2 regions of the Granulicatella adiacens ATCC 49175 genome follow, and region 1 is predicted to be linked to the other one. Evidence: a T-box and tRNA genes for the amino acid it is inferred to sense, from the RefSeq annotation. Region 1 holds a T-box; the other holds one or more tRNA genes.

The links. The T-box of region 1 lies ahead of serS (serine--tRNA ligase). A T-box ahead of a tRNA ligase gene usually reads a tRNA of that ligase, here a tRNA-Ser.
Region 2: it has a tRNA-Ser gene. The T-box ahead of serS (serine--tRNA ligase) is inferred to sense a tRNA for this amino acid. The anticodon was not compared.

Annotation. Positions count from the first base shown of each region.
Region 1 is NZ_CP102283.1:1,810,212-1,824,602, forward strand. Features, by position in the region: gene NQ540_RS08900 (branched-chain amino acid ABC transporter permease) at 1-338, opposite strand, end outside; gene NQ540_RS08905 (branched-chain amino acid ABC transporter permease) at 348-1,229, opposite strand; gene NQ540_RS08910 (ABC transporter substrate-binding protein) at 1,325-2,482, opposite strand; gene NQ540_RS08915 (hypothetical protein) at 2,674-3,681, opposite strand; gene NQ540_RS08920 (glycerophosphoryl diester phosphodiesterase membrane domain-containing protein) at 3,834-5,624, shown strand; gene serS (serine--tRNA ligase) at 5,690-6,967, opposite strand; T-box leader at 7,024-7,236, opposite strand; gene NQ540_RS08930 (serine hydrolase) at 7,290-8,687, opposite strand; gene NQ540_RS08935 (DUF924 family protein) at 8,926-9,462, opposite strand; gene larE (ATP-dependent sacrificial sulfur transferase LarE) at 9,462-10,286, opposite strand; gene NQ540_RS08945 (Crp/Fnr family transcriptional regulator) at 10,308-11,021, opposite strand; gene larA (nickel-dependent lactate racemase) at 11,129-12,409, shown strand; gene larB (nickel pincer cofactor biosynthesis protein LarB) at 12,411-13,154, shown strand; gene larC (nickel pincer cofactor biosynthesis protein LarC) at 13,151-14,391, shown strand, end outside.
Region 2 is NZ_CP102283.1:70,253-77,047, reverse strand. Features, by position in the region: gene NQ540_RS00440 (PIN/TRAM domain-containing protein) at 1-665, opposite strand, end outside; gene radA (DNA repair protein RadA) at 681-2,066, opposite strand; gene NQ540_RS00430 (dCTP deaminase/dUTPase family protein) at 2,079-2,642, opposite strand; gene NQ540_RS00425 (ABC transporter ATP-binding protein) at 2,894-3,997, shown strand; gene NQ540_RS00420 (hypothetical protein) at 4,058-4,396, opposite strand; tRNA gene NQ540_RS00415 (tRNA-Ser) at 4,505-4,592, opposite strand; gene NQ540_RS00410 (hypothetical protein) at 5,159-5,353, opposite strand; gene NQ540_RS00405 (N-acetylmuramoyl-L-alanine amidase family protein) at 5,762-6,742, opposite strand.

The sequences.
Region 1 (14,391 bases):
AGCGTTGGTAATCCAACAAGAAATGCCACGATAACTGAAATAACAACCCCAACTGCCATTCCAGCAAATAGTCCAGGAAGCCCATTGATCATTTTTCCAAGAATAGCTCCACTATAAGAACCAATGGCGATAAATCCTGCATGTCCAAGTGAGAACTGTCCGGCAACCCCAAGGATGAGGTTCAATCCAACAGCATAGATGATATTAATCATGATATTAATGAAGGTACTTTCGTAGTAGAAGTTGATTACTCCTGTTTGTACAAGTACGAAAAGAAGTGCGTACATTCCTAATGCGAACAATGTCCAACGAATATTCTTTTTATGAAATCTTTGCATCTTCTTCACCTACACTTTCTCTCTGACATTTTTACCAAACAATCCAGCTGGTAATACGATTAAAATAATAAATAATAGAAGATAAACCACTCCGTCACGATATGGGGAATATCCGAAGAAGCTTACCATTGTTTCTAATAGACCGATGAGATAGCCACCGACCATCGCTCCAGGGATACTTCCGATACCCCCAAGTACAGCTGCTACGAAGGCTTTCAATCCAACTGTAATTCCCATTGTTGTAGAAATCGTATTGTAGTAAATCCCAACAAGGACACCTGCAATCCCCGCAAGTGCTGAACCAAGCGCGAACGTAAATGAAATCACTCCATCTACGTCAATCCCCATTAATTGAGCGGCTTGTTCATCAACAGCAACGGCACGCATGGCTTTCCCCATTTTTGTATAACGAACGATAAATTGTAATAAAGCCATTAATAAAATTGTAATCCCAAAAATCAGGATTTGTTTTCCATTCACAGAAATATCTCCGAATAAGGTGAATGTTTCTGTTCCAAAGTCTGAAGGGAATGGACGTGATTCCGCCCCAAAGAAATAACTCATCACATTTTCTAACAAATAAGAAACCCCGATGGCTGTAATTAATGCAGCCACACGAGTTGATTTACGAAGCGGCTTATACGCGACACGTTCAATCACCACTCCTAAAACGGCACATGCTACCATGGCTAATAATAAGGCTAGGAAAATATTCAATTTCAAAACCATTACCGCAAAGTAACCAATGAATGCCCCCATCATGTACACATCACCATGTGCGAAGTTAATCAGTTTAATCGTCCCATAAACCATGGTATACCCGAGCGCAATTAAGGCATAAATACTTCCGACTGCGAGCCCGTTTACCAATTGTTGAATTAACAACTCCATATATTTTCTCCTTTCATTTCTATCCTCTATTTAGTGGAAAAGAGAGGCGGAAGAAACTCTCCGTGCCTCTCTTCAATATATTAATATCCTTATCATTACTCAGCAGAGTACTCTTGAGCACTTACTTCTTGTCCATTTTGGAACTCGATTACAACCGCTGATTTCACTGGTGTGTGGTCAGCACCCATTGAGAATGTACCTGTTACACCATCAAATTCTTTTGTTTCTGCTAAAGCTTTTGTGATTGCTTGTGGATCTGTTGAACCAGCAGTCTCAATAGCTTTCATTAATAATTGAGTTGCGTCATAACTTAAAGCTGCGAAAGTATCTGGGTTTGTACCAAATTTTTCTTTATATGCTTTTACAAACTCTTGAACATCACTATCTTTACTCAATGTTGAGAAGTGAGATGTGTAGTAAACGTTTGAAAGGTTTGAACTGTTTCCAGCTAATGCTGCTAACTTGTCACTTGCAAGACCGTCTCCACCAACGATTGGTTGAGTGATTCCCATTTCACGAGCTTGTTTGATGATTAGACCAACTTCTTCATAGTAACCAGGTACGTATAATACATCGAAGTCTTTAGATTTCAATGTTGTTAATACCGCTTGGAAGTCTGTATCTTTTGTTTGATAGTATTCACGAGCTACAACTGACCCACCGATTTTGCTATCAGTATAAGTTTTTTCAAAGGCATCTGCTAAACCTTTAGAGTAGTCATTACCTGTATCTTGTAAGATGGCTACTTTAGCTTTTCCGAATTTCTTGTTAACGAAGTTTGCTCCTACAACCCCTTGGTAGCTGTCAGAGAAACATACACGGTAGATGTATTCATATACTGAAGATGCATCTCCAGCGTTTTTCAATGTTACACCGTCTCCTGTTGTTGCTGGGAATACTGTTGGGATTTTAGCTTGTTCATTTACAGGGATTGATACTGCTGCATCCCCTGTAGTTGCTGGTCCAACAACCCCGACTACTTTTTCAGAAGCTAATTTTTTCGCAACAGAAGCTACTTCTGTCTTATCTGATTTGTTGTCATATGAAACGTATTTTAATTCCTTATCAAGTAACTTCCCTTTTTGCTCAACCGCTAATTGTGCTGCATTGTTCATTGAAGTTCCGTAAGTTGCTACGTTCCCTGTTAATTCGAAGTTTCCTCCGATTTTGACTGTGTTGCTATCTGCTGCACTTCCACAACCTGCTAAAATGGCTGCAACCACAGCTCCTAATGTGAATTGTTTTAATTTCATAAGATCCCTCTTTTCATACTTTAAATTTCTAAGATGAGAGTAGTATATAATATTCTGACAATTCTCGCAACTATTTTCTATTCATTTATAAAAATTTTTTCATAAAAATGAAAAAAGTGCTTTTGTTTACAGAAAAAGAGACCGCCTTTACATAAGGCAGTCTCTCCTAACATCTCTTATCTTATCTTATCTTATTTTACTTCTGTATATCCAATTGCTTCTAATTTTTGAGCAGCAGTTGCAAAATCATCAAAATATTTATCCACTAGCTGAGCATCTTTCAATTCAATATTTCCTTCTGCATTCGTTACTAAGTTTGAAAGACCAATTGCAAGCGTACGTTTGCCAGCATATTTATACTCTACTCGAACAAGCATTACAAGATTTCCGTTTCCTTCGATTAAACCGTCGCCATATCCACTTTCACCTACACCGCTTGATAAACCACGATAATAAGTTTTATCAAAAGTAATGGTCGCATCTGTGTACTTTTTGTTGATTTCTTCTTTTAATTTTTTAACAACTTCATCTTTGTTTTTTGCATCCTCAAATTTGTCAGCAACTGTTTTTAAGCCTTTTACTGGAAGAGTGAAGCTTCCATCGCCTTCTAAAATATAACCATTTGATTCTAAAACTTTATCGAAGTTTCCGTCAATTTTAATTTTAGCATCTTTTCCATTTTCTAATTGACCATCATTTTCAACTACAAAACGAATGGAAGCTACACGAGGGTCGTTTATGCGAACTTTCGCTTTTCCTTTTTTGTTGAAACCTGTTGCTTCTAAAGACACTAATTTTGCTAATTCTTCAGAATTTAGTTTCTTAACAGCTGTTAATCCCGTTACTTTCACTTTTTTCTCTGAAGGAATTGTCACAAATTTTTCTAGATTCTTTGTATTCGCAAACGTTAAAGTAACTTCTTCATCATTTGATAAATTTTCAGTCTTGCTTGGAGATATTTTAACTTCAGCAATAGCCGCTTTTAATTCTGATTCTGTTTTGGCGTCTGCTTTAGGATTTTCTACTAAGAAAGCGGTGATTAACTCCTCTGTATTGAATTGATACGTAATACGTCCTTTTGTATCAACGCCACTAAAAGACGTTTTAAGGTAGTTTCCGGCATCTACTTTTTTAAATCCACAGGCAGCTAATACAACCGTTGCCATTAAGCATAAAAATGTTAATAACTTCTTTTTCATTTTAGTCCTCCTAAAGTATAAAAAAATCTTAAATATGTTTTATTATATTAAATCGCCTTAATAAGTGTCAATCTTATTAAGATTCCGGATTTCAACTTGATAGAAGCTTTTGTTCATGCTATGTTGATAGAAAGAAATTTATTGGAGGCACCATGAAAACCAAGATTCCAGTCTGGAAAACGATTCGCTTTACCTTCAGCAATTTAACCAAGCATAGTTGGATGTATTTACGCAATTCCTTATTCCTACAGCTATTTATCTCCGTCTTTGGATTTGGATTATTATCTCTAATTTTTAAAGGAATGCTCTTTTTTGCAGGTCAAGCCAATCTAACCTTTTCAAATTTTAAACATGTTTTATTAAACCCTTGGATGATCCCTTTCATCCTTATGTACTTACTCGCGTTTGCTTTTATTTTATTTTTAGAGTTCTCGATTCTAATTTTTATGATCTATGGAACGATTCGAAAAACACATTTTTCATGGCGAACCAGTGTTAAAAATGCCTTTATTGAATTAAAGCAACTGCTAAACGGACATTTTATTGCATTTTTACTCTATTTTATAACGCTTCTTCCGATTATCAATTTAGGAGATTTAACCTTTATTTCCAAAAACATTTATATTCCTAGTTTCATAACGGGAGAAATCACCAAAACTGGGAGTGGCGTCATAATCTACACGATTTTAATTGTATTGCTCCTTTACTTTCACGCTAGAAGTTCCTTTGCAATTCCACTACAAATCCTGACAGATCAACCTTTTACTAAAAATATTCTACAAAGTTGGAAGATTACAAAAGGGAATACGTGGAGACTCCTCTTTATCGTTGGTGTCGTTGAGGCTGTTTTATTCATCTTTGTTGTGGCTATTTCCTTTTTAAGTGTTGCTTTGGTATCTCTTATCAACCCTGAAGGAGATAATGTTTTTCTACTCAGCAGTGTCCTCACGATTGCCAAACTTATTCAAGAGTTCATTATCATTTATACGAAAATGGCTACATTTATCGTCATGACAAAAGTGATTCACAAGCGAAAACTCGTTTCCCTTCATTTATATCAACATCTTCCTGAAGTGAAACATAAGAGAAAAATCGTCACAGCCGTTGCTCTCATTTTTGTGATTGGAAATGCGGCCTCTACAACGCTATCAACCTATGCCAAAGACGCCATGCCTGACCAAGCAATTATCGGCCATCGTGGATATACTTCAAAGGCAGTCGAAAATTCCCTTGAAGGAATTAAGGCTGCAAAAGAGGCAGGAGCTACCATGGTAGAAATGGATATCCTCCTTACCAAAGATCATCAATTTGTGGTGATGCATGATTACAATTTAAAACGACTCGCTCGTCTGAATAAACGGGTTCAAGATATGACCTTGGATGAAGTGAGGGGATTACCGATTTATCAATCGGGATTTGCTAGCCATATCCCGACCTTCGAGGAGTTTTACCGAGAAGCTAAAGATTTGAACATCCCTCTCATCATTGAATTAAAACCCCATGGAGGCGAACCTGAAAATTATGTAGATCTCTTTATCCAAAAATATAAAGAGTTAGGTATCGATTCTTCTAATAAAGTGATGTCCCTTGATTTGAAAGTGATGGAAGAACTGGAAGAAAAAGCTCCAGAAATAAATACGGGTTATGTCATTCCCTTCCAATTCGGAGGGTTTGGCAATCCAAAAGTGGATTTCTTCGTCATAGAAGACTTTTCTTATCAAGAATTGCTTGTTCTAAATGCGCAACAACAAGGACATGAAGTCTATGTTTGGACCATCAATAGTGAAGATGTCATTCAAAAATATTTGAACAGTCCTGTGAATGGGATTATTACTGATGAAGTCCAACTTGTGAAGGATTTCAAAGATGATTTTAAAAAGAATAATACGTTGATGGATCAGTTTTTACGAGCCCTCGGAATTACTTTAGTGTTCAGTAAATAAATGACAAAAACAAGAGCCGCTGTGGAGTTTCCACAGCGGCTCTTCTCTATTTCAAAGCGGATGATTTATCCAATTTTTGTAACGCCGCCCATGTATGGTACAAGCGCTTCTGGAATCGTCACACTACCATCTTCATTTTGGTAATTTTCAAGAATAGCAGCAACTGTACGTCCAACTGCAAGTCCTGATCCATTTAATGTATGCACTAATTCAATCTTGCCACTATCTTCACGACGGAAACGAATTTTCGCACGACGCGCTTGGAAGTCCACGCAGTTTGAGCAAGAACTGATTTCACGGTACGTATCTTGCGCTGGAATCCACACTTCTACATCGTATGTTTTCGCTGCTGAGAATCCCATGTCTCCTGTACATAACACAATCGTACGGAATGGTAATCCTAATCCGCGCAGTACATCTTCCGCGTTGTCTGTCATTTTTTCTAATTCATCAAATGAATCTTCTGGTTTCGCGAATTTCACCATTTCTACCTTATTAAATTGGTGAAGACGAATTAAACCACGAGTGTCACGACCGGCGCTACCTGCTTCAGAACGGAAAGATGGGCTAAGCGCAGTGAAGTAAATCGGTAATTGCGCTTCGTCTAAAATTTCGTTTGCGTAGTAGTTTGTTAATGGCACTTCCGCTGTTGGGATTAATGTTAAGTTGCGTTCGTCTGTTAATTGGAACACATCTTCTTTGAATTTAGGGAATTGACCTGTTCCGTACATTGATTGTTCATTTACCATGTATGGTGTGATCATTTCTGTGTAGCCATGTTTTTCCACGTGTAAATCAAGCATGTAGTTGTAGATGGCACGTTCTAAGCGAGCTCCAAGGCCTTTGTAGTATAAGAAACGGCTTCCTGATACTTTAGCTCCACGTTCGAAGTCTAAAATATCTAGCGCTTCTGCTACTTCCCAGTGAGGTTTTGGTTCGAAGTCGAATACGCGTGGAGTTCCTTCACGACGAACTTCTACGTTTTCTGTTTCATCTGCCCCTACTGGTACACCTTCTGCAGCTGTGTTTGGTAAGCGAGATGCGATGTATTCTACTTTTTCTTCCACTTCTGCTAATAAAACATCTGTTTCTTTGATGTCTTCACCGACTTGTTTCATTTCAGCGATTTTAGCACTAGCATCTTCCTTATTTCGTTTAAGAAGAGAAATCTCTTCCGTCACTGTATTACGGTATTGTTTTAATTGTTCTGTTTTCGTGATGAGTGCACGACGTTCTTCATCCAAGTTGCGTAACTCTTCTACTGTCGCACGGTCTACACCGCGGTTTTCTAGAGCTGTTGCCACTTCTTCAAAATTTTCACGAATGCGTTTCATATCTAACATATGTTTTCCCTCCATTTTCTGTATAAAAAAATACTCCGCCCCCGACTATTTCTAGTCTTAGGGACGAAGTAGAGTAATTGTCTTCGCGGTACCACCCGGTTTCAATGTTGCCATTGCGCTCATTTGTGAGATAACGGTTTTCTCCGGATAGCTTAATCAATGTTTTCGCTCTCGCACCGTATGTGGATTCGCTGGTCTCTCTTTGCTAGTTTTCACCAACCACTAGCTCTCTACTAAAGGATCGCAGGTACTATTCATACTGTATCATTTGTCTAAGATTGTACACGCCCTAAGCAAAAAGTGCAAGCCTTTTACTGTATTTTTATTTAGAGGCTGTTGGCGTAAATACATTTTGAATTTCGCTCCATACATTTCCAAAGAAGTTTTGAACTTTTTGAACAACTTGTCCAACAAAACCTTTTGCTCCACGGACACTTTCTGTGACCACATTCGATTGCTCCACATCGTAAGCAGCTAATGCTTCTACTGTTCCGTGATCCTTACCATCTACATATCCTAGATTTTCACCTGGCATTTCAAAGGTCAATGTTCCGACCGTTTGTCCTGCTTGAACAGGCGCTTTTACTTTTCCATCTTCTGTTTTCAACTCATCTAACGGAATAAAGCCTATTTTAATTTGGCTAAGGGCTGTCCCTTTTGGAACGGCTGCAACAAAAGGTTTTCCATAGTCAACGCTCAGTGTTTCTTCCGTTCCACCTTCCAGAGGAATCGGCGCTAAATTTTGAACGGATTTCCCTGGAGAACCGACAATAAGTCCTTCATACTTTTTGAACAGTTCATCTAAAAGATGTCTGGTGACTTTAAATCGGTTTAGTGGCTCTTTAGAACCCATGCTTACCACAATCACAGAAAATCCATTTCTTGTTGCTGTTGTCGTAATTGAAGCTCCACCGGATTCACTCGTTCCTGTCTTCAATCCTGTTACCCCTTCATACTCAAATAAGAGCCCTGGAAGTAAGTAATTGAAGTTATCCATTTTAGTCGTTCCTGATCCATTTGGACGGAAAGTTTGGGTTGGAATTGATGAAATCTTCAAAATCTCGGGGAAATCATTCACTAAATTTTTAGCAATAATCGCAACCGAACGAGCAGACATACTATTTTCGTCTTCGTCTCCAAAAGCTGGATTTTTTTCGCTGCCACCGTATTTATTCGGTAATCCTGTTACATTAATAATTGTCGCGTCCTTAATGCCCCACTCGTTTAATTTTGCTTTCATCCGTTCAATCCAATTCGCTTCGGAACCACCAATGTATTCGGCAATTGCAAGAGTTGCTGCGTTGGCTGAATAGATTGAGATCGCATCAAAGAGTTCTTTGATTGTATATTTTTCATTTGGCCATAGTGGCACATTGGATAAATTATAATTGGCACTTAATTGATTGGCTCTGGCACTAATTGGGATCTTTGTTTCCCAAGTGATTTCTCCTTTTTTAATCGATTCTAAAATTAAATATTGTGAAATCATTTTACTCATTGAAGCAATTCCACGAACTTCATCTTGATTGTTTTGCATCAAAATTTTTCCGCTCGTTTGCTCGATTGCAATGTAGCTTTGTACATCTTGAATCGCAGCTGCTTCTTCTTTTTCTTTTGCGGCATCTTGCGCATAAATAACTGGAGTAAAACTCGTAGCACTCATAGCAAAAATGCTAAGGGCACACACGAATTTTTTCATCCATTTACGAGGACCTTTCATGTTTTTATATCTCCTAAATCTCTCAAATCTGCTTACTCATGTTACCGAAAAAATAAAGGAAAAACAATGGTAATCTGATTAATCTTTTATTACAAAATTGCGCTTATTTTTAATCTCATATTCGCTTGCTGTTCGAGGAAAAAATATTAATGTATCCACATCAACAATGGATGCCCTTCCATCTTTTAACAAGAAAAAAACACAAAAAGAAAAGTGTTTTTTTCTTGTTGTGTTTTCTTTAAAACCCTTTATGTTTTTCGAGAAATTGTTCTTCTTCTATTGTTGATTTTCTTCCTAAAATTTGATTTCGATGAGGATATCTACCAAATTGTTCAATAATCGCACGATGAGCCATTTCATATTTTTTTCGACGTTCTAATCCAGGTTCGTCAAACCATTTTGCAGCCCAATCATGAATCCAAAGAGACTCTGAATGCATGAAAGGCATCACAAGAAATCCTTGCTCGTCCACCGTCAATTCCTTCCAATAAGGCAAAGCTTCCTGGGCAAGCATTAAGGCTAAAGAATCCGCAGAGAACGCTTTTGCATCCTCACGAAACATATTTCTTGAGAATTGATCCAGAACAATTATTTCGGCTAGACGACCTCGCGAGGTCTTGCGCCAGTGAACCGTTTCGCCTGAAACGATAGCCTCATAAGTGGGAAGAAATCTCGTTCGAATTTCTGCATCAAACTCCTCCGATTTTTTAAACCAATCTGAAGCTTCACATTCTTTAAACCAGAACTCTAATACTTCTTGGGGCGAAACAATCATTATCCAATCGCTTCTTTCTTCGTTTTTTCATCTAGCTGATCGTTCATTCTTCCGTATTTATAGCCTTGCAAATCGACCGTTACAAATAAGAAGCCTAACTCTTGCATCATCTGATTAATCTCTTCGTGGTTTTTAACTAATTTTTCAATTTGGTCTGTCCCTACTTCAATACGAGCCAAATCTTGATGCACTCGAACACGCACTGGTTCAAATCCACGTTTTGCAAAATATTCTTCCGCCTTAAACACCGCTTCTACTTTTTCAGGAGTAATGCGAGTTCCATATGGAAAACGAGAAGCTAAACTGCAAGAAGGAGTCTTATTCCAGTTCGTCACTCCTGCACGTTTGGCTAATTCACGAATTTCTGATTTATATAATCCAGCTTCTTGTAAGAGACTACGCACGCCTTCCTCATTACGCGCCTTCACACCGGGACGATAATCGTTGATGTCGTCCATAATTAATCCATCTGAAAGAACAGTAAATCCTTCTCCTTCTACATTCTTTTTGATGGTTTGATAGAGCATTTTCTTACTGTAATACCAACTATTCGGAGTGTTTGAAGCAATGTGCGGATCGGATAACTCTTCCATTTCAAGCCCTAATACACGAGCACCCATTTCTGTTCCTAAATCGATTGCTTCACTAAACTCTCGGTCAGAAAACAATTCCGAGTTCACGACTGCCGCAATCACATTGTCACGTCCTAGAGTATCCACTGCAATCTTCAATAAATAGCTACTATCGATTCCTCCAGAATAAGGTACTACAATTTTTCCCACTTCTTTTAACAATTCGCGTAATCGTGCTTCTTTTTCATCCATTATTTGTTCCTTCTTTCTATCCTAAAAGCTTTCTCGACCTGTAAATTCTTCCAAGTATGCTTTATCTAAAATCAGTAATTTCTGATTATGAATTTCAACGACGCCTTCTTCTTTTAAATCATGAATAATGCGGTTTACGCTATTACGAGTGGAGATTCCACAAAAGCCAGCAATATCTTCGTTCGTAACGTTAAAATCGATAAGAATTCCATCCTCTACTTCCACGCCAAATTGATTCATCAATTTATATAGGAAGGAACAGACCGCCCCTTTCTTCCCATTCATCGTCATATATTGCAATGATTCAATGGTTTCAGACAATTTATTCCGGTAATATTCCCGAATATAATCTTGTAAGTGTTTATCATCTCTTACATATTCCCAGAATTTAATGCGTGGAATACGGTAGAAAGTTGCCTCGTCACTCTCAATGCGTACGTTAAAAGGTGCTGATGTATAGTTAGAAACCTCATCACGAACAAGTGAAACGATATCCACGGGCGTAACGTACTCTAAATTGAACTCTCGGCCATCTTTCATAATGATACTAGTCTTCACTACTCCATCAATCAGTACATAAGTATAGGCCTGCTCCAATCCACGGTATGCCAGGTACATGTGTTTTTTCTTCTTTATAATAGGGGTATTTTCTTTTTCTAAAAAATCGATTAAATATTTTTCACTGTTCAAATTGAACACTCCTCTAAGACAATTTCCTATACACACTATTATCATCTTACCACGAAAATATACGTTAACAAATGTTACTAACCTTTGAGACTTCTGCTGTGCGTTATTTGAGTATACTTATAATCGACAAACAAATTAAAGGAGATGTTATCATGGTTGAAATTAAACTACCTTACGACAAAAAGACAATTACTGCTGTAATTCCTGACAAAAACTTTGCAGGATTACTTGAATCGAAAGCGGAAAACTACCACAACCCACTTTCTGAACAAGAAACAGTGGAAAAATCAATGGATAACCCAATTGGTAGCCAAACATTAGAAGAATTAGCAAAAGGTAAAAAAGATATCGTATTAATCAGTTCTGACCATACACGTCCAGTCCCTTCACATATCATTACCCCTATCATTTTACGTCGTATCCGTAGCGTGAACCCTGACGCTCGTATCCGTATTTTAGTTGCGACTGGTTTCCACCGTCCTTCAACTCGCGAAGAGTTAATTAACAAATACGGTCAAGAAATCGTGGACAATGAAGAAATCGTAATGCACATTTCTACAAACGACGAAGACATGGTTAAAATCGGTCAACTTCCTTCAGGTGGTGACTGCATCATCAACCGTATCGCTGCTGAAGCAGACTTACTAATTGCTGAAGGATTTATCGAAAGCCACTTCTTCGCTGGATTCTCTGGCGGACGTAAATCAGTTCTTCCTGGTGTTGCTTCCTATAAAACAATTATGGCAAACCACAGTGGTGACTTTATCGACTCAGACAAATCACGTACTGGTAACTTAGACCATAACCCAATCCACGAAGATATGTTATACGCAGCACGTACTGCAAATTTAGCCTTCATCGTAAATGTTGTATTAGATGGTGAAAAACATATCATCGGTTCATTTGCCGGAGATATGGTTGAAGCTCATAAAGTGGGTTGCGAATTCGTTCGTGAATTAGCGCATGTAACTAAAATCCCTTGTGATATCGCCGTTTCAACAAATGGTGGTTTTCCACTAGACCAAAACATCTATCAAGCTGTTAAAGGGATGACTGCTGCCGAAGCAACAAACAAAGAAGGCGGCGTGATTATCATGGTTGCTGGATGTCAAGATGGTCACGGTGGTGAAGGTTTCTACCGTAACTTAGCAGATGTTAAAGACCCTAAAGATTTCTTAGACCAAGCAATTAACACTCCAAGACTTGAAACAGTTCCAGACCAATGGACTTCTCAAATCTTAGCGCGTATCCTAGTGCACCACCATGTAATCTTTGTATCTGACTTAGTTGAACCAAGTCTTATTACAAACATGCATATGGAATTAGCGAAAACATTTGACGAAGCTCTTGCACGTGCCTTCGAACTTCAAGGAGCAGACGCAAAAGTAACAGTTATCCGCGATGGATTATCTGTCATCGTCGAAGATAAATAATATGAAACAAGAAGAAATCCTACAACAAGTTAAAGATGGACGCCTCTCAGTTGAAGAAGCGTCCACCCTTCTGAAAGGGATTGAAGACATTGGGTACGCAGCCATTGATCTTTCTCGCCAAAAGCGCAATGGATTTCCAGAAATCATCTATGGTGAAGGAAAAAACATTGAGCAATTAATTGGCATCATCCGTGCAATGAATGAACATAAAACAGCCATTCTTGCGACACGCGTGAACGCTGAAAAAGGTGAAGCTCTGTCACAGGCTTTCCCTGAGGGCGTCTATGAACCTCTCGGACGTACCTTCGTCCTTAACCCAATCGCACCCAAACATGAACACTACATCGCAGTCGTTACAGCGGGTACAAGCGACATTCCTGTTGCCGAAGAAGCGGCTGTCACTGCGGAGACATTCGGAAATCACGTCAAACGTATTTACGACGTCGGAGTTGCAGGTATTCACCGCCTCTTCAATCGTCTCGAAGACATCCAAGGCGCTAGCGTCGTGATTGTCATCGCCGGTATGGAAGGTGCTCTTGTGAGTGTTGTCGGTGGGTTAGTAGACGTTCCTGTAATTGCCGTTCCAACCAGCATCGGATACGGAACGAATCTTCAAGGCGTGACGACTTTACTCAGCATGCTGACTTCTTGTGCAAGCGGCGTTACTGTCGTAAACATCGACAACGGCTTTGGCGCAGCCTATTCAGCAAGCATGATTAACAACATTCGAGGAGGACTCGCATGAGCACATTATATTTAGAACCATTTTCTGGGCTGAGCGGTGATATGCTAAATGCTCTTCTACTCGATTTAGGAGCCGACCGCAAGCATCTAGAAGAAGCCCTTACGACCATTTCGCTCGACGGTTACCATCTTCATGTAGACCGCATCGCGAAAAGCAGTATTTGGGGAACAGACTTCGATGTGCATATGGAACATGGTGAAAAAGACCATGGCATCGCTGGTGACTTTGACCATCACCATCATGACCATCACCATGAGCACGAACATACACATGAACATGCTCATTCACATGCGCACGAAGAACACACACATGCACACACGCATGAACATTCACAGCCACACGATCATCATCATCATGACCACGAACATACTCACGACGGTCATTCTCATAAGCATACACATAGTCATCATCACCATCACGGAGAAGTTCGTGGGTTGAAAGAAATCGAAACGATTATTCTTTCAAGTGGTGTCAGTGACTTTGTAAAAGAAAAAAGTTTGGAAGTATTCCGTGACATCGCACAAGCGGAAGCGAACGTACACCAAATGCCTGTGGAGGAAATTCACTTCCATGAGGTTGGCGCAACAGACTCTATCATCGACATCATGAGCTTCTTCATTTTGTGGGAAACACTCGACATCGATACGGTTTACAGCACTGCTGTCACAGAAGGTAGCGGAACAATTACCGTTGCACACGGAGTCATGCCTGTACCAGTACCTGCTGTAATGCAGTTAAGACTCCAAACTGCCATTCCATTCTCACAAGACTTTGACATTCATACAGAGCTTGTGACACCAACCGGCCTCGCTCTCTTTAAGGCCATCCGCCCAGTATTTGCACAACCTTCAAACCTAACTGCTACAAAAGTCGGTTATGGTTTTGGGAAACGTGACACGGGTAAATTCAACGCGTTACGCGGAACACTCTTAGAGAAAAGCACACATTCTCATCAAGTCGTGACTTCTAATAACGATGAAATCATTCAAATCGATACAACTATCGATGACCAAAGCGGTGAGGAACTTGGCTACATCATGAGCCTTTTATTAGAAGAAGGCGCGCTAGATGTGCATTACACTCCCGTTTACACAAAGAAAAACCGTCCGGCAACACATCTCACACTTCTCATCCAAGAAGGAGACCTCGAACGGTTTACAGCCATTTTATTTAAGCAAACTTCAACCATTGGCTTTCGTTATCAAAACGTCCAACGTAAAGTCATGACCCGCACTTT
Region 2 (6,795 bases), 220 kb from region 1:
ACTCGTTTTAAGCTATCCGCACTATCCGCAATGTATTGAAGCTCGTTCAATACGAATACCGGAATCACTAGTACCCCTTCTATAAAGCCTGTTTTAGCAATATCGTAAATACGACCATCAATAATAACACTCGTATCAAGCAGTTTATATTTTCTAAAATTATCTCCTGCTTTACGCTCTAACACTGGAGAATCTTCTGTTTTTTTCTTATTGACTGTGAAGACTCTTAAAATATCCTCACGACGAGTGGTTCCTACGTAAAATCCAAGATAACCAAAGATAATGCTAAGCGCAATCGGCAGCGCTTGAGTAATTGCAGGAATTTGCAAATTAGTAAACGGAAGGCCAACTAGCCAAGCCACTAATAGTCCAATCAGCGCTCCTATCATCCCGAAGAGTAAATAACTTACTGATAGTTGACTCACAATTTTTTCAAGTCTACGAATTCCCGCTAAAATTGGATCAGCAACGAAAAATGAAATACAGAATAAAATAATTGCACCTAATAAAATATTCGTTACTTGAGATGTTAGCCATTCATTTGAAATATTGAACGTTTGCCATAGACTTGGAAAGTACGTCGCTCCTAAAGATCCTCCGAGCAATACGAAAATGAATTGTAATAATTTTCTTCCGTATGCTCGAAATTTTTTGGGTTGTTCCATCCAATCCTCTCCTTTCTATTTTTCATGATTGAAGGCTTTATAAATAGCCTCTTTGACAGAAGATACACCGACAACTTCGATATTTTCAGGAATTTTCCATCCATCTAAGTTGTTTTTTGGAATGAAGACACGCTTGAATCCGAGTTTTTCTGCTTCACGGACACGGTCATAGACACGGTTTACTTTTCGAATTTCACCTGTCAAGCCAATTTCGCCGATAAAGCAATCCCCCATCTGCGTTTCTTTTTCCTTATAGCTTGAAACGATACTCATCGCAATCGCTAAATCGACTGCGGGTTCGCCCAGTTTCAAGCCGCCTGTTGATTTAAAGTAAGCATCTTGGTTTTGCAATAGAAGACCTGCACGTTTCTCAAGTACCGCCATCAAGAGCGCAACACGATTATAGTCTAGACCACTTGTCGTACGGCGTGCATTTCCAAAGGCTGTTGGGGACAATAGACATTGCACCTCGGTTAAAATTGGTCTTGTCCCTTCAAGAGACACGACAATTGCGGAACCAGTTGCGCCAGCCAAACGTTCTTCTAAAAAGACTTCCGAAGGATTGGTTACTTCATTCAGCCCTTCTTGATGCATTTCGAAGACCCCAATCTCGTTCGTTGACCCAAAACGGTTTTTCACAGAGCGAAGCACTCGGAAACTATGATGCTTATCCCCTTCAAAATAAAGAACGGTGTCCACCATATGTTCCAACATACGAGGACCTGCCAACGCTCCCTCTTTTGTCACGTGACCCACAATAAAGATGGCGATCTGATTGAGTTTCGCAAGTCGCATGAGTGTTGCCGTTGCCTCACGAACATGAGACACGCTTCCTGCAACCCCATTTGCTTGCGGATGTGTCATCGTTTGAATCGAGTCGATAATGACATAGTCTGGTTTTAAGGCTTCCACTTGCGCAACGATATCTTCTAAGTTTGTCTCCGCATAAATATAAAATCCGTCTGCTTGCATCCCAAGACGCTCTGCACGCATTTTAATTTGAGACGCACTTTCCTCTCCGGATACATAGAGAACGGTCCCTTGTGTTTGTTGTAATTCACTAGAAACTTGTAATAATAAAGTCGATTTTCCAATCCCAGGGTCCCCACCGATTAATACTAAGGAGCCTGGCACCACGCCACCACCAAGCACACGGTCGAGTTCGCTAATGGATGTTTTTACACGGTTGACGCGTTCATAAGAAACCTGGTCCAGTCGCATCGGTTTTGTTTTATGGGCTTCTTCTGACTGTTGGACTAAAGAAGGTCGTTTCGTGTTACTCGTCGTTTCCTTAAACTCTTCCATTGTGGACCAATTTCCACAGTTTGGACATTTTCCTAAATATTTTGGTGAATTATATCCACATTCTCTACATACAAAACTTGTGGCTGTTTTTGCCATATTGGCTCCTTTCTAACGAACGCCAGAAGAACCAAAACCGCCTGTACGTTCATTCATATCATTTTCTTCGTCCGTATCTGCTTTTAAGAATGGTAAGAAAATACCTTGGCCAATACGGTCGCCTTTTTTAATTTCTTTATCGAATAATCCAAAGTTGATTAATTGGAAGTAAATATGTCCTTCGTTATCTGGATTATTATAATAGTCGCTATCAACAACTCCAATTCCGTTTGGTAATACTAAAAAGTGTTTAAGTGGATTACTTGAACGGTTCGCAAGTTGTAAATATTCATCTTCTTGCATATAAGATTTAATTCCTGTTGGAACAAGAATCGGTTTTAATACTTTTTGTTCTTTTTGTAATTCTGCCTCAACCGTTTCTTTATCGGTTGTATAAATCCATTGTTTTAATTGAGTAGCAGCAAATTTAAAGATCATTTTCCAAATACTTGGTAACACAATATCTTCTGCCGCTTCAAAATCATAACCTGCCGAATGTTTTGTAGAACGTTTAGGAACATTAATTCCTTTCCCTTCATAAGCAGATATAACTTCAAATCCACGTTTTCTTTCCATTTCATCACCTTTTCATTTAAAGTTTCTACCTCTTATCATAACAAAGTTTTGGAAAGCTTGCACTCGTGTTCACTCTTTTTTTGAAAATCCTTACATTCTTTATCTTAAGATACGGTAAAAAGAATCCTTCAAATTGTATTTTTCGGCAATATGCACAAAAAACAGGATACTTTTTGTGCAATGTACCCTATCACTTTTCTATTAAAAATCGTAAACTAATAGTGTTAAAACAATGACAGGGGGAAATCCTAATGGTAGAAATGCAATTAAACCATATTCACAAAAAATATGACAACGCGGAAAACTATTCCGTAACAGACTTTAACTTACACATCAAAGATCGCGAATTCATCGTATTCGTAGGACCTTCTGGATGCGGTAAATCAACTACACTTCGTATGATTGCTGGTCTAGAAGATATTTCTGAAGGGGAATTAAAAATCGGCGACGTTGTGATGAACGACGTAGCTCCAAAAGATCGTGATATCGCGATGGTATTCCAAAACTATGCCCTATATCCTCACATGAGCGTATATGATAACATGGCATTCGGTTTGAAATTACGTAAATACGACAAAGCTGAAATTGACAAACGCGTTAAAAATGCTGCTGAAATCTTAGGTTTAGCACAATACTTAGAACGTAAACCAGCTGCTTTATCTGGTGGTCAACGTCAACGTGTGGCTTTAGGACGTGCGATTGTTCGTGATGCGAAAGTATTCTTAATGGACGAACCTCTTTCTAACTTAGATGCTAAATTGCGTGTTGCGATGCGTGCTGAAATTGCAAAATTACACCGTCGTTTAGAAACAACAACTATTTACGTAACACACGACCAAACAGAAGCGATGACAATGGCGGACCGTATCGTTATCATGAAAGACGGTTTCGTACAACAAATCGGTACTCCACAAGAAGTGTACAACACACCTAACAATGTATTCGTAGCTGGATTCATCGGATCACCAGCAATGAACTTCTTCAATGTCACATTAAAAGACGGCGTGATTACAAACGGTAAAGGTTTATCATTACAATTACCAGAAGCGAAGAAAAAACTTCTTGAAGAAAAAGGCTATGAAGGAAAAGAACTTATCTTCGGTATTCGTCCAGAAGATATCAAAGGTTCTCAAATCGCTATCGATACTTATCCTTCATCTTCAGTAAAAGCAGAAGTTGTTGTATCAGAATTACTTGGTGCAGAAACAATGCTTTATACTCGTGTTGATGATACTGAATTCGTATCTAAAGTGGATGCACGTGACTTCCACAGCCCAGGCGAAACAGTTGAATTAGCATTCGACTTAAACAAATCTCACTTCTTCGACAAAGAAACAGAACAAGTGATTCGCTAATCATCTATAATTGAAAAAGCTGACGGCTCTGATATAGAGCTGTCAGCTTTTTTGCATTTTTTACTCTTCTACTTCTTGAAACTCACAGTCAAAGCGATAGGCAAAGAATTTTTCAATCACCGATTTGATTTCATTATCACTAAGATTTTGAATAATACTATCAAAATCAATCGCTTCTAATTCTTCCTCAGTAAGTTTCTGATAAGGAGGTAAATCAGAGTACTGTCTTAATTCATCATAGACAATGAAGTCCCCGTCGATAAATGATTCAATGAGTCCACGTCTTTGAAGCAGGTAAAACAACTCTTGGTAGCTATCCCCTGTAAAACGATACACCGTCTTATCCGAATAAATTCCACAACAGTGCGTTTGATTTAAATTTAATTTTACTTTGGCCATTTATTCTCCGCCTCCATTACTCTATTAAAATGAATCTATCTAAAAAAGCAGCTACAGAACATTTACGGAACAAAACATCTATAAATGTTGATATATAAGGAACTTTTAAGGAGAAGAGGAGATTTGAACTCCCGCGCCGCTTTCACGACCTATCGCATTTCGAGTGCGACCCCTTCAGCCTCTTGGGTACTTCTCCATATTTTAAGTATAGTACGGATTTTTGCTTCAATCAATGCTTTTTTATCAATAGTGTTAATTAACTCTGCTGCTGAAACTTACAGATAAAGTAATTTTATTATTGATACTACTGTCATTCAAAATTTTTAGTTCGAAAATTGATATTCATTCATAGTTTCATTATAATAAACATACATTAGAGGTGCGATTTATCGCAGGCTCTACAGATGATATTTTTTAGAGAGGTTTTACCGGCTCTGCATAGGACACCTAAATTAGGTGTCCTTTTTTATTTTAAAACATCGCACTACTAACTCGGTTGATACTATCCATTATTAAGGTATGAATAGAAAGTCAAAAGGATAGTCAATTTATATCTATACAAAATAAAAAACCACCGACAGCTGTCGGTGGAAAAAAGGATTAGAAATATTTATTTGGGAGGATACAAAAATTACCTGGTTATATTTTTAAAGAAAAGCTCATAAAACGTTGATATAACAACATTTTAATTTTTGCAATTTTAGAAAACTGTGTATTATTTTAGACATATAGAAGGTCAAAAGGATGGTCAAAAAGCAGGAGTTACTTCTCCTGCTTTTGTAATTTTTCAGCATATTCAGTTAATGTACTACCAGTTCTTATAGTCAAGTTTTCTATTTTGCGTTCACCATTAACTAATCGACTTAAAATAGATAATGTAACGCCTGTATCTTTATTAATTCTATATTGAGTTGCATTATTTAACAGCCATTCAATTTTCTTGGTATCTACTTTCATATTATCACCTACTTAAATATAAACCATACTATTAACCCAATAAAGATAAGCCATGCGACAAATGCTTTCCAATCGAAAGGTTGCCACCCTTTTTTAAATGTTACTTTCATAATCGTTATTTTTATGATAAGATATAGGCAATCGAGAGGGGCTATTCGCCCCACTCAATCGTCCACTCGAAGAAGAAGATAAACAAGTTGAGTCTGATTTTGAAACTTTGTTTTAGCTTCATTTTGAGTGGCCTTTTTTTTGCCAATCTTCTCATATTTTTCTCCTTTCTTTATCGTTAAGGGTATCTCCCTTACATTTAATAGTATACCACTTTAGTGGTATACTGTCAACGGTTTTTATTAAATATTTTTGAGAAAATGTAAAAAATAAGCCTGCTCAATGAGCAGGCTTTATAAATTATTTAACTGTAATTAACCCTTCAGGCTCAACAGTGAAGTCAGGTTTTTCTGCCATAGTTCCATCTTCAGTGATGTAGTACCACCCATCTTTTCCTTTAATAAATGCATTTGACTCCATGAAGCCGTTGCTAGTGTTTAGGTAGTACCATTTATCCTTGTATTTAACCCAACCAGTAGCCATACTACCGTCTTCCTTGAAATAGTACCAGCTATTGCCAGCCATAAACCAGCCCGTTACCATAGCACCGCGTACGTCTAAGTAGTACCATTTGTCGCTAAGTTTAACCCAACGATTAAGCATACAATAGCCGTTTTCGTCAAAGTAAAACCACTCATTATCTACCTTGCGCCATTTGTTAGCGGGGTATGTTCCGTTGGCTTCACGATACCACCAGCCTACGCTATTCTTTTGCCATCCTTCGTAGTTTCCAGCGTCCGCTTGTAGCATTTCTTCTACTGTGTCCCCTAACGATTGATAGTACTTGATTTTCTCAATTACATAATTACGTAGCGAATCGTTGCTATTGCCATGAAGCGCTAGCGAACGCGCTGGGCAAGAAGTAGGCGTAAATTCATTATGAAAGGCGATATTTTCACTATTAGGCGTAGCTCCGTAGTATTTCATATCTTCGGACATTTGTCTAAGCGTCATGTCTTCATTTTCTAGAAATTCCGCGTCAGTAGTTCCGTATTGTTGTACGACTTCATAGCCTAGACTGTATAGATTACCTTCGTAGTTCGCTGTACTCCACGTTCCGTTATAAGTGTCTTCTACTCTGGCAATAGTATTACGACTAATGTAGTAGTGAGCGTAGCCCCTGTCAGATTTACCAGCGTTATATCGGTCTCTCAACCACCCTACATACTCTTCTGGTGTCATGCTACCAGCGTCATTATGTAAAATGTAGTATCGTGGCGCTTCTGTTGGGCGTCTTCCTGCTAGGCCGTTAAAAATTGTGTTGTTGATAATGTTAACCATATTCATATCTCCTCAAAAATAAAAGGGAACTCTTTATAGAGGTCCCTTTGTTA